Regions from separate parts of the Gordonia sp. IITR100 genome, predicted to be linked through region 3. Evidence: predicted binding sites of a transcription regulator. Region 3 holds the regulator's gene; each other region holds the start of a gene.
The links. Region 3 encodes LexA, which represses DNA repair genes until DNA is damaged. Its sites were predicted from a motif close to CGAACANNTGTTCG; they were not measured.
Positions count from the first base shown of each region.

Region 1: a site for LexA is predicted at 2,260-2,273, ahead of B1818_RS04410 (HNH endonuclease signature motif containing protein). Genes of this name have one in related genera too.
Region 2: a site for LexA is predicted at 3,265-3,278, ahead of B1818_RS21975 (HNH endonuclease signature motif containing protein). Genes of this name have one in related genera too.

Region 1 covers NZ_MVKV01000002.1:120,956-125,322, forward strand. The annotation lists gene B1818_RS04390 (GNAT family N-acetyltransferase) at 66-428, shown strand; gene B1818_RS04395 (hypothetical protein) at 541-876, opposite strand; gene B1818_RS04400 (hypothetical protein) at 876-1,067, opposite strand; gene B1818_RS04405 (hypothetical protein) at 1,496-2,179, shown strand; gene B1818_RS04410 (HNH endonuclease signature motif containing protein) at 2,324-4,009, shown strand; gene B1818_RS04415 (sigma-70 family RNA polymerase sigma factor) at 4,049-4,367, opposite strand, start outside.
Region 2 covers NZ_MVKV01000023.1:46,302-50,668, forward strand. The annotation lists gene B1818_RS21965 (UDP-glucose/GDP-mannose dehydrogenase family protein) at 1-1,011, opposite strand, end outside; gene dcd (dCTP deaminase) at 1,144-1,716, opposite strand; gene B1818_RS21975 (HNH endonuclease signature motif containing protein) at 1,738-3,234, opposite strand; tRNA gene B1818_RS21980 (tRNA-Gly) at 3,487-3,560, shown strand; gene B1818_RS21985 (SIR2 family protein) at 3,750-4,367, shown strand, end outside.
Region 3 covers NZ_MVKV01000003.1:163,213-167,579, reverse strand. The annotation lists gene hrpA (ATP-dependent RNA helicase HrpA) at 1-27, shown strand, start outside; gene nrdR (transcriptional regulator NrdR) at 1-501, opposite strand; gene B1818_RS07180 (LysM peptidoglycan-binding domain-containing protein) at 601-1,140, opposite strand; gene lexA (transcriptional repressor LexA) at 1,365-2,069, shown strand; gene B1818_RS07170 (phosphoenolpyruvate--protein phosphotransferase) at 2,047-3,756, opposite strand; gene B1818_RS07165 (DeoR/GlpR family DNA-binding transcription regulator) at 3,905-4,367, shown strand, end outside.

The DNA of each region.
Region 1 (4,367 bases), on a different contig from region 3:
CCCTTCGTGGCTCACTTCGCTCGCACCTCAGGGAACAGTGGGCGCAAGCGCATCGAAGGGACGTTGTGCAACCAGTCGAGATCAACGCCGGAACGTGGTATCTGCGTGCGCTTCGTGCGGACGAGCGGATCACCGACGTCCCGGCGTTGTCTCATCTCGAGGTCGACGACCCCGCCGCGTACGTCGCTGCGGCGCAGCGTGACTGGGAGTCGGAGACACGATTCGTCTGGGCGATCTGCATCCCCACCACCGGTGAGCTCATCGCCCTGATCGGGGTCACGCCGAACGGCTCGTCGGGCCGCCTGTGGGGCGAGGCACGCGACGGCTACGACGAGGCGCTGGACACCGCCGTCGGGCCGGTCTCGAGGTTTGCCGAGGGTGCACTCGGTCTGGTTGTCGGGCAAATGCTGTCGCGCGGGATCGGCTGAGACGCGGAGTCAGCACACGACCATTCGTCGTACCCGGGGCGATCTTCGTCCATTCGGCGATCTGCGCGCCGCTTCAGATGACCCAGGTCTTGCTCACCGCCGAACGTTACGGTCAGCAATCTCCGCAGGTCGTCTTGATCCAGGAAAGGTCGTACCGGATTTCTCCTCGGTCGCCGCAGAATTCGCATACGGTGCTCGACTCGTCGGTTGTCGCGTCGACCAGGAGCTCGCAAAGGCTCCACGTGAAATCGTCGACCGAGTCTCCGTAATTGAGGTAGCAGCGCACAACCCCGAACTTCTCCTTGATCTGCGCGTAGGTGAAGTCGTCGGTGACGGCTGAGAGCCGGCGATGGAGGCGAACCAAGAGCGGATACCAGCCGGCGTTCACAGTGCAGTCGACTACCGGGGACGCCATCGCGGCGGGGAGTCGGACGGGTTCGGGCGCCATCAGGCGACGCCTCGCTCGGCCTCCGCGGGCCCCTCGGAATCCACGCCCGTCAGTGCGCTCCTGGAGTCGGATCGCAGGCGATCGGCGGCGGTGTCGGCTCGGCGCATCTCACCGATCTTGCGAACGATACCCGCGAAGGTGGCGGCCTCGACCGAATCATCTGAATGTGCGCGGGCTTTCGAGTTGGTCATGTCGCCTCCGCTCGGTTCGGCCGACTCGACGCGTCGGCTTCCGTCAACAGAATGCGACGCAGCACCGACATCTGTCAGAGATCGTCGTCCAACTGCCACAGCTCACTCCACGGTTGATGTCACCGGCACCGAGTAGGTTCTCGGCGTAGTAATGACGACCCGGACGGGACACCCCGGAGGAGATGACCGCGATGGGCACGATGAAGACGACTGACCAGTGGATCGATTCGTCCTGTGAGGGCCCCGATCGGTTCACTCGGATCATCGCAGAGTCGCAGGCGCAGTCGCTGATCCCTCACTCGACACCCTCAGATGAAGCCAGAGCTCTCGCGTGGGAGTTGGTCGACCGGCGCGATCGGATCGCCGCCGAGTTGTGGGACTGCCGGACATCGGGAATCTCTGTGCCGGTTGGGAAGACGGCACTCCGCTTGGCATCCGGAGCGCTCTACGACGCCGAGCAAGCGGTGGTCGACGAACTCGTCTCGCGGATCCCGGCGAGAGCGGTTCATGAGCGGATGAACTCCGCCGCCTACCTGGCAGCGGATATCGACGCTGCGACAGCCGAGGCCGCAGTGCTCGACACACATGAATCCGTCGGTCGGGCAACGCAGCACGAGGCCACCGATACCGAACTGCTCGGCGATCCCGCCGACTACGCCGGAATCGACCCCATCGAGGACGTGGCGATTCCACCCCGGATCGAATGGACCGAAGCCGACCGCAAGGCCGTGCTCGACGAGGCCATCGGAACGTACGGAATCGCTGCCGGCGAGTGGTACTCGGTGGAATGGCCGCCGACGGAGGGCTCCCTGTGGGACCCCGGATACCTCGTCACCTCGGACTGGGAGCCATGCGACGAACACGCCGACGATCCGGACAGTGACGCAGCACTCGACTGTGTCCGATGCGAAGACTCGGTCACCACTGAGGTCGAAGCGATGGCCGTCTGGAAGTTCACGACCAGGTTGACTCACCACCGAATCGGGTTCGACAGCAACGGTTCTCTGATCGTCGATCGGGTGGCGGAGGAGATGGACCCGACATTCGAGGTACGCGAGATCACGCAGGACCCACGCCTGATCCGCATCGGCCTGCCACGCGGACATCGCTGACCTCGATCTGAGGATGACCTGTCGGTGCGTCGTGGTTGCATCATCGGATATTCGAAGGAGAAACAAATACACCCTTGACTCGAACATATATTCGAGTATCGTGGAGGTATGTCATCGGGGGCGGGGGCCGGGTCCACTACATCTGTGGACCCATCACAGGAGTCGGTCGAGCCGCGCTTTCGTCCCGACCATGAACTCTCCGCTGCCGAACTCGTCGAGGTCCTCAACCACTGCGCGGGTTTGGCGGCAGCGTCGGCGCATCGAATGATGGTCGTTGCCAGCCTCATTCACGACGAACGCGAGATGGACTACGCGCAGCGGCGCGCCGAGACGCACAGCGGCGAACTCGACTCCATCGAAGCCTTCGAGCACCTGTCCGCGCGGGTGGCCGCTGGTGAGAATCCCTACGAGCAGTTCGGGCCCAACGGTCTCGAACAGGCCATCGCCGAAGTCGGTGCCACCCTCACCGTGACGCCGGCCGAGGCGAAAGATCTCATCGAAGCCGGCGACGCACTGCGCTACCGACTCTCCTTCACCGGACACGCACTCGCGTGCGGTCGAATCGACAAGCGCCGCTTCCTCATCGCCCTCAAACGCACCGACCTCATCACCGACGACGAAGAGATGCAGACCGTCGACGCCCATCTCGCCGAGGCGATCTTCGCCCGCGCACCGATGTCCACGGCCCGGTTCACCGCCATGGTCGATTCCATCGTCGCCAAGTGGGCACCCGACGCGATCCGCCGACGCAAGGAGCGAGTGAAATCCGACCGCAAGGTGACCGTCACCCCCGACCGGTTCACACCCGGGCAGTCCCGGATCTCCGGCACGCTGCCCACTGCTGATGCCGCCGAGTTCGACGCCCGCCTGACGGCGATGGCCACCGCGGTCCACGCCGGTGACCCTCGAAAGTTGGCCAACCGCCGAGTCGATGCTCTGAAAGCGCTCGCGCGGGGCGAAGCTTCTATCGCGTGCGAATGCGACGACTGCCGACCTGCCGCAATGGACATTGAAGCCGACACCACCGGGGACGTCGACGCAGCGACAGTGGACACCGCCGACCACACGACTGAGGCACCCGCGCGCCACTCCGGGAACGATGACACCGACACCCCGGACAGCGACACGGTTGTCGCCGACCCTCCGGGTCCGGACGCGTCGCCGTCGTCATCGCCGGCGCCGCGCGCGACCTTTCACATCGTGGTGAACCTGTCGACCCTGATCGGTCTAGACAACGACCCCGCATTCCTCGACCGCCACGGCATCCTCGACGCCGACACCGCCCGGCAGCTGCTCGCCGAAGCCCGACGCACCTACATCCATCCCGCACCGAACCCCGCCGCGCCCGACGCGCCACCGGTATCGCCTCCCGAGGCGGACAGTTCGACAACGCGATACACCCCCTCGAAGAAGCTCCAGGCGCTGGTGCGCGCCGGCGAACTGTGCTGCACCTTCCCCGGCTGCAACGCCCCGGTCTGGCAGATCGATCTCGACCACACCGAACCCTTCGATCACACCGACCCGCGTCGCGGTGGCCCGACCGATGCGCGCAACCTCAAACCGCTGTGCCGGTTCCATCACCGCATCAAGACCTTCACCAGCTGGCAGGACCACCAAGACGAGTCCCGCACCGCCTGGTTCACCACCCCCACCGGGCACATGTTCGTCGGCAACGCCTTCAGCGGACGCGACCTGTTCAACAAGCTCTTCCCCAGACGGTCACCCGATCATCCCGCCCGCGACAGACTCGACACGCAGCGCGACAACGACTTCCGGCGCCACCAACGCGCCGAGAAGCGCTGGAACGACGCCAACCCGCCACCGTTCTAGAGATTCCGCTCCGGACGGAGCAGCTCCCCATATCGCCGGTCAGGACCACTCTGACACGGTGGCAAATGTCATGCGACGGATGTCGACTCTCGCGACGCGGCCGTCGACCACAACAACATCGATGACGGCGAGCGGGTGACCGCCCGGTGCGATCACATGAACCATCCGACCTCCCAGCCACATCGGCGTGCTTGCCCGGATACGGTCGGCGAAGAATCGGGTCTCCTCCGCGACCGCCCGGGCGCCCCGGACCACGGTCGGTGTGTCCGGCGGTACCAGTGACCGGTCGGCGACACGGATGCAATCCTCGCCCAACAGCGCGACCATCGCATCAAGACTGCCGCCGCGCGCCGCGGCC
Region 2 (4,367 bases), on a different contig from region 3:
GACGGCGACGTTGCGCCCGAGGACCTCGCCGCCGAGCGCCTCGAAGACCAGTTCCACCGCCGCACCCCGGCGACGCATGTTGATGGCGTCGACCTCCCGCAGGAAGCCGACGGCCCGCGGGGCGCCCATGTCGTCGGCGCGCGCGGTCAGGGCGCGGATGTCCTTGGGCAGGCAACCGCCGCCGAAACCGAGACCGGCGTTGAGGAATCGGCGTCCGATCCGCGGGTCGTGCCCGATCGCGTCGGCGAGGGTGTTGATGTCGGCGCCGGCGATCTCGCACAGTTCGCTGATCGCGTTGATGAACGAGATCTTGGTGGCCAGAAAGGCGTTCGCCGAGACCTTCACGAGTTCGGCGGTGGCCCAGTCGGTCTCGATCAACGGCACGCCGGTCTCGAGGATCTCGCGGTAGATCTCGCGGGTGACCTCCCCGGCCGACGACCCGGCGTCGGGGTCGTCGGCGGCCGTGTTGAGGCCGCTCGGGTCGAGCGAACCGGTACCGAGGACGAGCCGATCCGGCCGGAGCGTGTCTTCGACGGCGAATCCCTCGCGCAGGAACTCCGGACTCCACGACAGTTCGACATCCGCCCCGGCGTGCGACAGTACCGAGATCCGTTGTGCGAGTTCGGCGCAGGTGCCGACCGGTACGGTCGACTTGCCGATGATGAGGTGGGCGCCCCGCAGCGTCGGCACGAGCGCGTCGATCGCCGAGTACACATGCGAGAGGTCGGCCCGGTGCCCGCGGGGTTCCTGCGGGGTCCCGACGCCGAGGAAGTGCACCGAGGCGTGGTCGGCGGCCGCGAGGTGGTCGGTCGTGAAGCGGAGTCGTCCGGCGTCGATGTTGCGGCGCAGAATGTCGGCGAGCCCCGGCTCGAAGAACGGGACCTCGCCGGCCTGGAGGCGTTCGATCTTGTACGGATCGACGTCGATGCCGACGACGTCGTGCCCGAGTTCGGCCATGCAGGCCGCGTGAGTGGCACCGAGGTAGCCGCATCCGATCACCGTGAGCTTCATGAGGGCAACGGTTACCCAGGCGGAACCACCGGTAACCATCCTCGTCGTGGCGGGTTGTCATCGGCTGGGTGAACTTCCGGAGCCGCGCCCACCCGGTCCGTCCACCCGCCGGTTGAGCAGAGTCGAAACCCCTCAGTCGTGCTTCTGGAAGTTCAGGTACGCCTTCGACGGGGTGGGGCCGCGTTGTCCCTGGTATTTCGATCCGACCGACGCGCTGCCGTACGGCTCCTCGGCCGGGCTGCTGAGGCGGATGAGGCACAGCTGCCCGATCTTCATGCCGGGCCAGAGGGTGATCGGCAGGTTCGCGACGTTCGACAACTCGAGGGTGATGTGGCCGGAGAAACCGGGGTCGATGAAGCCCGCCGTCGAATGCGTGAGGAGGCCGAGTCGACCGAGTGACGACTTGCCCTCGAGTCGGCCGGCGAGGTCGTCGGGCAGTGAGCACACCTCGAGGGTGGACCCCAGCACGAACTCGCCCGGGTGCAGCACAAAGGGCTCGCCGTCGGCGGGTTCGACCAGCGAGGTGAGTTCGTCTTGGCGTTGTGCGGGGTCGATGTGGGTGTAGCGGGTGTTGTTGAACACCCGGAACAGGCCGTCGAGCCGGACGTCGACGCTGGAGGGCTGGACGAGGGCGGGATCGAACGGATCGATGGCGAGGCGCCCGTCAGCGATCTCGGCGCGGATGTCGCGGTCGGAGAGCAGCACGGTGTCGAGGTTATCGAATGGTCAGGGAGGATCTGCGCCGGTGTCGGTTGGCGCCGACCCTCCGCTCTCCGGTGCCGCTGTACTGCGCCGCCGCCGGACATCAGCGCGCATCCGGTCGAAGATGGCGTCGGTGCGATGGGCGTGGTTGATCCGCGGCGTCGACGACGGGTGCGACCGGGGCGGGTGCCAGACGGCGCGGCCCGCGTCGACCCCATCGGTGGCGATGGTGGTGGCCCACTGATCCACCCCGGTGCCGACCACTCGGTTGTGTGGTGGGCAGGCGGTCGCGAGGGTGTCGAGGTCGGTGGAGCCGTGGTGGGCGTCCCACTCGACGACATGGTGGATCTCGCAGTCGAACGACGGCCGCGTGCATCCCGGGAAGGTGCAGCCGCCGTCGCGGGCGACCGCCGCGATTCGTTGTGCGCGCGAGGCCAATCGCCTGGACCGCCCGAGGTAGAGCACCTCGCTGGAGTGGTCCCGGAACACCGCGAGATGATGCTGCGCGTCCGCGGCGAGGTCGACGGCGTCCTTGACGGGTAGGAGGGTCCCCGTCGCGGTCCGCGCCGGGTCGCCGGCCGCGTCGCGTAGCGCCGATTCGGTGATGGACACGACAAGGTGTGGCGGCAGCCCGTGGTGCGAACCCCCGAGCGCGCCGGCGTCGAGCACGAAGCGCAGCATGGCGCGCAACGCGTCGTGGTTCCGCTTCTCGGCTGAGCGCTCGTCGCGTCCGGCAGCGGCGGCCAGCGCGTCGGGGTCCGCGGCGGCGGGGTTCCCGGTGGGCGACTCGGGATCGGCGGGATTGTTCATCCCGGGAGCGGCCCACACCGACAGGACGACGTCGAACATGGCGCGCGTCACGGGGTCGAGCGTTGCGGTCAGCCGGGACATCAGTTGGGCGTCTTGCGGCCCGAGTTTGAGGCCACGGTTGCGGGCGCGGTCGCGATCGTCGGTGATGGTTCCGTCGGGGTCGAGGTGGGCCAGGATGCGGGCGCCGAGGTCACGGAGTGACGACGGGTCGTACTCGCGTGCGTAGTGCGCGAGCGTTGCCTCGGCGGCTTCCCGGTCGGCAGGGTCCACGTCGGCGGGGATCTTGCGCATCACCTCGATGACGACGTCGACGTGGCGTCCCGAGATCTCGCCGTCGGCAACACCTTTGGCGGTCTCGGGAAAGCGCGGTTCGAGCGGCACCCCCTGCATGTCCGGGAACCTGCCCAAGGCCCAGACCCGGTTCATCAGGCGGGTCGCCTCGCCGCGCCGGTTCAGCGCGTGGCACAGGAAGTTGGAGACGGTCTGGCACCCCATCTTCCGGTACGCCGACCGCTCGTCGATGTCGACGATGTGATCGGTGAACAGCGACAGCATCCGTCGTTCGGCACGCTCGTGCTCGATCGCGACCTGTAGTAGGTCGGTGTCGGAGCAATCCGTGGACTGCGTCTCGGCGATCTCGTCCATAAGTGCATGCAGGCGCTTGTACTGGTCGAGAAGAAGTGGTGGTGCAGATGGCCCGGTAGAAGCCATGATTTCATCCCCCGTCATCATGGCTTTACTCGAAACTACGTTCGAGACTACCGGCCGGTCGTCCGATGCGCAACCCCTTCCGGCGAGTTGGTCTTGCGTCGCAACCGAATCGGATCACACCAACAAGCCCCGCCCCGCCCAGATGTAGCACCTCGTTGCGTCTGACGCCACGATCCGCGACATCTGCGCGTGCCGGCGACCGGCCCGGCCACGGGTTTGCTAGGCTGTCGTTCGCGAGTCCAGCACTCGCACGCCGATGTAGTTCAATGGCAGAACATCAGCTTCCCAAGCTGAATACGCGGGTTCGATTCCCGTCATCGGCTCCACCATCACCGCAGTTAGACCAGCATTTCGCGGGTCTTGCACGAAGCCCCTCGGGGCCGCATGCAACCCCCATGCCACCCCGTGCGTGTCGAGCTTCGCCTCCCGAGCCCACACTCGCCGTAGAATCGCCGCAAGCACTGTTACGCGAGAAAGTGGGTCATCCACAGATGTCCGGCGGCCACAATCTGGCCATGCTTGTAGGCAATGGCCTCAGCGTGGCTTTCAGCGATCAACTTGCCCTGGGGAGCATCAGCGAAGAAATGATCGATCGCTTCACCTCGCAGTACCCCGGCAGCGACGCTGTTGCTCAGGCCATGCAGAGTGTCGCAAAGCACCAGCTTACCGGCGATCCGGCTAGCGATTTCGAGATACTGATCGGCGCATTCGGTGGCCAGAGCGACATTTTGGACGATCTGGCTACCTTCGCTGATCTAACTAAGAACGGCGATGCCGATATGGCAAACGCGATCTTGAAGGTCCGCAGCTTCGTAAGTGAAGTTCAACGACGCGGTATCGGACATACCCTTGAAATAATAATGGAACGGACGTACTCCGATTGGGGCCGACGAGAGCCCCTCATAAACCTTCTTGATACCGTCCTCAGTCGCTTTGACAAGCATGTCACAATTGCGAATCTCAACTACGACACTTTGATGCTCTCTGCGATCATGACCGTGACCGAGAAGTATCCGCGGATTCTTAACGACATGGCAGATGGACGACGAAACGCGCTGAAAGTCTCTTTCAGCGGCGGCACCCAGAAGTACCCGACCTGGGTGCTTCGTACCTCGCCCGAACAGTTCATGTCG
Region 3 (4,367 bases):
CTACGAGCTCTGGACCGACTCGGCTGACACGGGTTCGGCGAGCGCGCTCCCGGAACCCGATGCCGCCTTCAGGTCGTCGATCTCGCGCTGGAAGTCCTCCACCGAGTCGAACGACCGGTACACCGAGGCGAAGCGCAGATACGCCACCTCGTCAAGATCGCGGAGCGGACCCAGGATGGCGAGTCCGACCTCGTTGCTGGGGATCTCGGCCGATCCACTGGCGCGCACCGTGTCCTCGACCTGCTGGGCGAGTTGCGCGAGCGCGTCCTCGGCGACGTGGCGGCCCTGACAGGCTCGCCGCACGCCGCGCATGACCTTCTCCCGGCTGAACGGTTCGGTCACGCCGTTGCGTTTGACCACCGCGAGCACGGCGCTCTCCACGGTCGAGAACCGGCGACCGCACTCCACACAGGAGCGACGGCGGCGGATGGCCTGCCCTTCATCTGCGACACGCGAGTCGATGACCTTGGTGTCGTCGTTCTTGCAGAAGGGGCAGCGCATCGTGTCCTCACGCAGGTCGCGGGACGCTGGAACGCACCCGAAGCGTGCGCCCCGCCGCTTGTCGGCCGGCCCCTGTGACATCGAGGATACCGCCCGGCCTCAGCGGTACCGGGGGGTGAGCAGGGGCTGGCCCACCTGCAGCGCGCTCGACCCCAGATCGTTCATCGCGACGATCTCGTCGATCACGACCTCGCGCGGCATCTCGGGTGCCACCCGGCCGGCGATCGAGCTGAGCGAGTCCCCCGAGCGCACGTGGACGACCTCGGCACTCACGGCGGACGGGGTCAGCGAGTCCGAGTAGTTCTGGCCCACGACACCGAACACCCACACGACGAACGCCAGCCCGACGCCGGCGAGGAGCGCGACCGCGGTGCGGCGGCGCCGACGGAACACCGCCGCGTCGGGTCCGACCGGGCCACGCCCGCGCACCCCGACCGGAGAGCCACAGTGGGTACCGCCCACCCGCGGGGTCACCGGCGACGCACCCCGCGGTCGGGTGCCGGCCGGCCGGTTGTCTATCGGCCGGCCGCCGTCGGACAGCGGGGCGCGCGTCCGGACCCGATCGGCGCGGTCGGTGGGGGGCCGGACAGCGTCGGGACGGTCGGTGCGGACGGGAGCGACGAGAGTGGCGGTGCGCATGGTGCCCTCCGGTGTTCTGGTGTCTGGATCGTGCGGGGTGTCGCGGTCGGTGTTCGAACATCGATCAGATGTTCGATGCACTGATGTTCGAATTTGTAGCACGACGGCCCGACAAAGTCTCGCGACACATCGAACAAATGTTTGAGGTGCCGGTCGAACTCCGCTAGGCTCGGACCCGGCGCAAGCCATCTACCAGCACGTTCCGAAGACGAGAGGAACCGAACATGAGTGACACCGGCGATAGGCGCGGCCGAGCGCGGGGCGCCGACGACGAGGCCCCGTTCGACGCCGCCGCCGCCGAGGCCTCACTCACCCCGCGACAGGCCGGGGTCCTGGAGGTGATCCGCCGCTCGGTGCGCGAGCGCGGTTATCCGCCGAGCATCCGGGAGATCGGCGACGAGGTCGGCCTGGCCTCGACGTCGTCGGTGGCCCATCAGTTGCGGACGCTGGAACGCAAGGGGCTGCTCAAGCGCGACGCGAACCGTCCCCGTGCGGTCAACATCGCCCCGAGTGACACCCCGTCGCCGGACACCCCGACGGCCGGCCAGCTTCCCGAGCCGACCTTCGTGCCGGTTCTCGGCCGTATCGCGGCCGGCGGTCCGATCCTGGCCGAGGAGGCCGTCGAGGACGTCTTCCCGCTGCCCCGTGAGCTGGTCGGCGAGGGATCGCTCTTCCTGTTGCGCGTCGTCGGCGAGTCGATGATCGACGCCGCGATCTGCGACGGCGACTGGGTCGTGGTCCGGCAGCAGAACGTCGCCGACAACGGCGACATCGTCGCGGCCATGATCGACGGCGAGGCCACCGTGAAGACCTTCAAGCGTCAGGGCCCCAACGTCTGGCTCATGCCGCACAACGAACTGTTCGATCCGATCCCGGGCAACGATGCCGTCATCCTCGGCAAGGTCGTCACCGTGATGCGGCGAGTCTGACCTCTCCGCCGACCGAACCGTCGAGCACCGCCGCGGCAGCCTCGCGCGCCGCGGCGGGATCCGAGGTGGCCAGGGCGGCCTCGGCGGCGGCCCGGCAGTCCGGTGCGGACACCTCGCCGAGCCGGGCCCCCACGGCCGCGGCAGCAGCCGGCGCGCTGGACAGCGAGGTGACGCCGAGACCGACGAGCACGCAGGCGAGGTTCGGATCGGCGGCGGCCTCGCCGCACACCCCGACCGGCTTTCCCTGACGTGCGCCCGCTGCCGCGACTCCCGCGATGAGGCTCAACACGGCCGGTTGCCACGGGTCGGTCAGTCCGGCGAGATCGGCCGACATCCGGTCGGCCGCCATCGTGTACTGGGTCAGATCGTTGGTGCCGATGGACACGAAGTCCACCTCGGCGAGGACGGCTTCGGCCAGGATCGCCGCCGCGGGCACCTCGATCATCACCCCGGCGACCAGACCACGGCCACGGACCTCGGCGGCGAAGGTGCGCGCCTCCGCCGGCGAGGCGATCATCGGCGCCATGACCCACGGCGCGACGGCCGACCCCGACGCGGCCTGCGCGATCGCGTCGAGCTGATGCGCGCGGATCTCGGGGTGCGCCAGCGCGATCCGATCACCCCGCACGCCGAGCGCTGGGTTCGATTCGTCGGGATGGGTCACGAACCGGAGCGGTTTGTCGGACCCGGCGTCGAGGGTGCGGATGACCACCTTCTGCCCGTTGAACGCATCGAGCACCTCCCGGTAGATCGCGGCCTGCTCGTCCACCGACGGTTCGTCGGCACGCTCGAGGAACGCGAGTTCGGTGCGGAAGAGCCCGACGCCCTCGACTGGGTACCCGGCCGCGGCGCGTGCCGACGATCCGTCGGCGACGTTGGCGAGCACCGCCACGGCCACCCCGTCGGCGGTCTGCCCCGGACCGGTCCAGCCGGCGACGAGTGCGGCATGCCGCCGATCCTCGTCGACGCGAGCCCGGGCCGCCTCCGCATCGGGCTCCACCTCGATTCGCCCGGTGCTGCCGTCGACGAGAACGGTTGTGCCGGGCTCGATCTCGTCCAGGTCGGCCACCGCCACCACGCACGGGATCCCCAGCTGGCGCGCGATGATCGCGGTGTGGCTGGTCGGTCCGCCGAGGCGGGTGACGAGGGCGATGGTGCTCGTGGGGTCGAGGCCCGCGGTGTCGGCGGGCGCGAGGTCGTCGGCGAGCAGGACCGACGGCACCTCCGGAGTGGGCACACCAGGTTCGGGTAGGCCGAGCAGTTCGGCGAGGACCCGGTCGCGCACGTCGTTGAGATCGGTGACCCGCTCGGCCATCAGTCCGCCGAGCTTGGTGAACACCGCCGCGAACTGTTCGGTGGCCGCGACGGCAGCGGCCTCGGCGGGGGCGCCCTTGCCGATGAGCGCGGTCGCGGCACCGATCCAGCCGCGGTCCTCGGCCAGGCCCGCCGTCGCGGCGAGCACCTCGGCCGTCACCCCGGTGTTCTGCGACGCGCGCGTGCGCAGCCGCGCCGCGACGGCGCCGGCCGCGGTGGCGAAGCGCGAGACCTCGTCGGCGCGCCGTTCCTCGGCGATCTCCACACCGACGCCGAGCTTCTCCGGCGAGTGGTCGGGTCGCTCGCCCGGCCACAGCGCGGGACCGTGGGCCAATCCGCCGACCACCGGGGTTCCCGTCAGGATCTGCGCCATCGTCTTGCCTCTCACTCGACTATCGATGTGACCACCGTTACAAAAAGTGCTTGACTTGTCAACACAAACAGGCGTAAACACAATTACTACAACATCCAATCCCACACGCCTCAACAAGCGGGTGGTCGAAACCGGAGATCGGAGCGGTGTGTACGCCGAGGAGAGACAACAGGCGATCGTCGACGAGGTGCGCCTCGCGGGGCGGGCATCCGTGGCCGCGCTCGCCGAGAAATTCGACGTCACCAGCGAGACCGTCCGACGCGATCTCGCGGTACTGGAACGCGCCGGACATCTCCAGCGGGTCCACGGCGGCGCCGTGCGCGCCGAGATCATGCGCACCCTCGGCGAGCTCGGGATCGACGAACGGGAGTCGAGCCAGATCGAGCAGAAGACCGCGATCGGCCGGGCGGCCATCCGGTTCCTGCCGCCCGACGGCGGCTCGGTGCTCTTCGACGCCGGCACCACCACCTACCGCGCGGCCGAGGCGACCGCTCCCGATCGGAGGCTCACCCTGTTCACCAACAGCCTGCCCATCGCCGGCCTGCTCGCGGGAACCCATCCCGACGGTCTCCATGCCCTCGGCGGACGCGTACGCGGTCTCACCCAGGCGA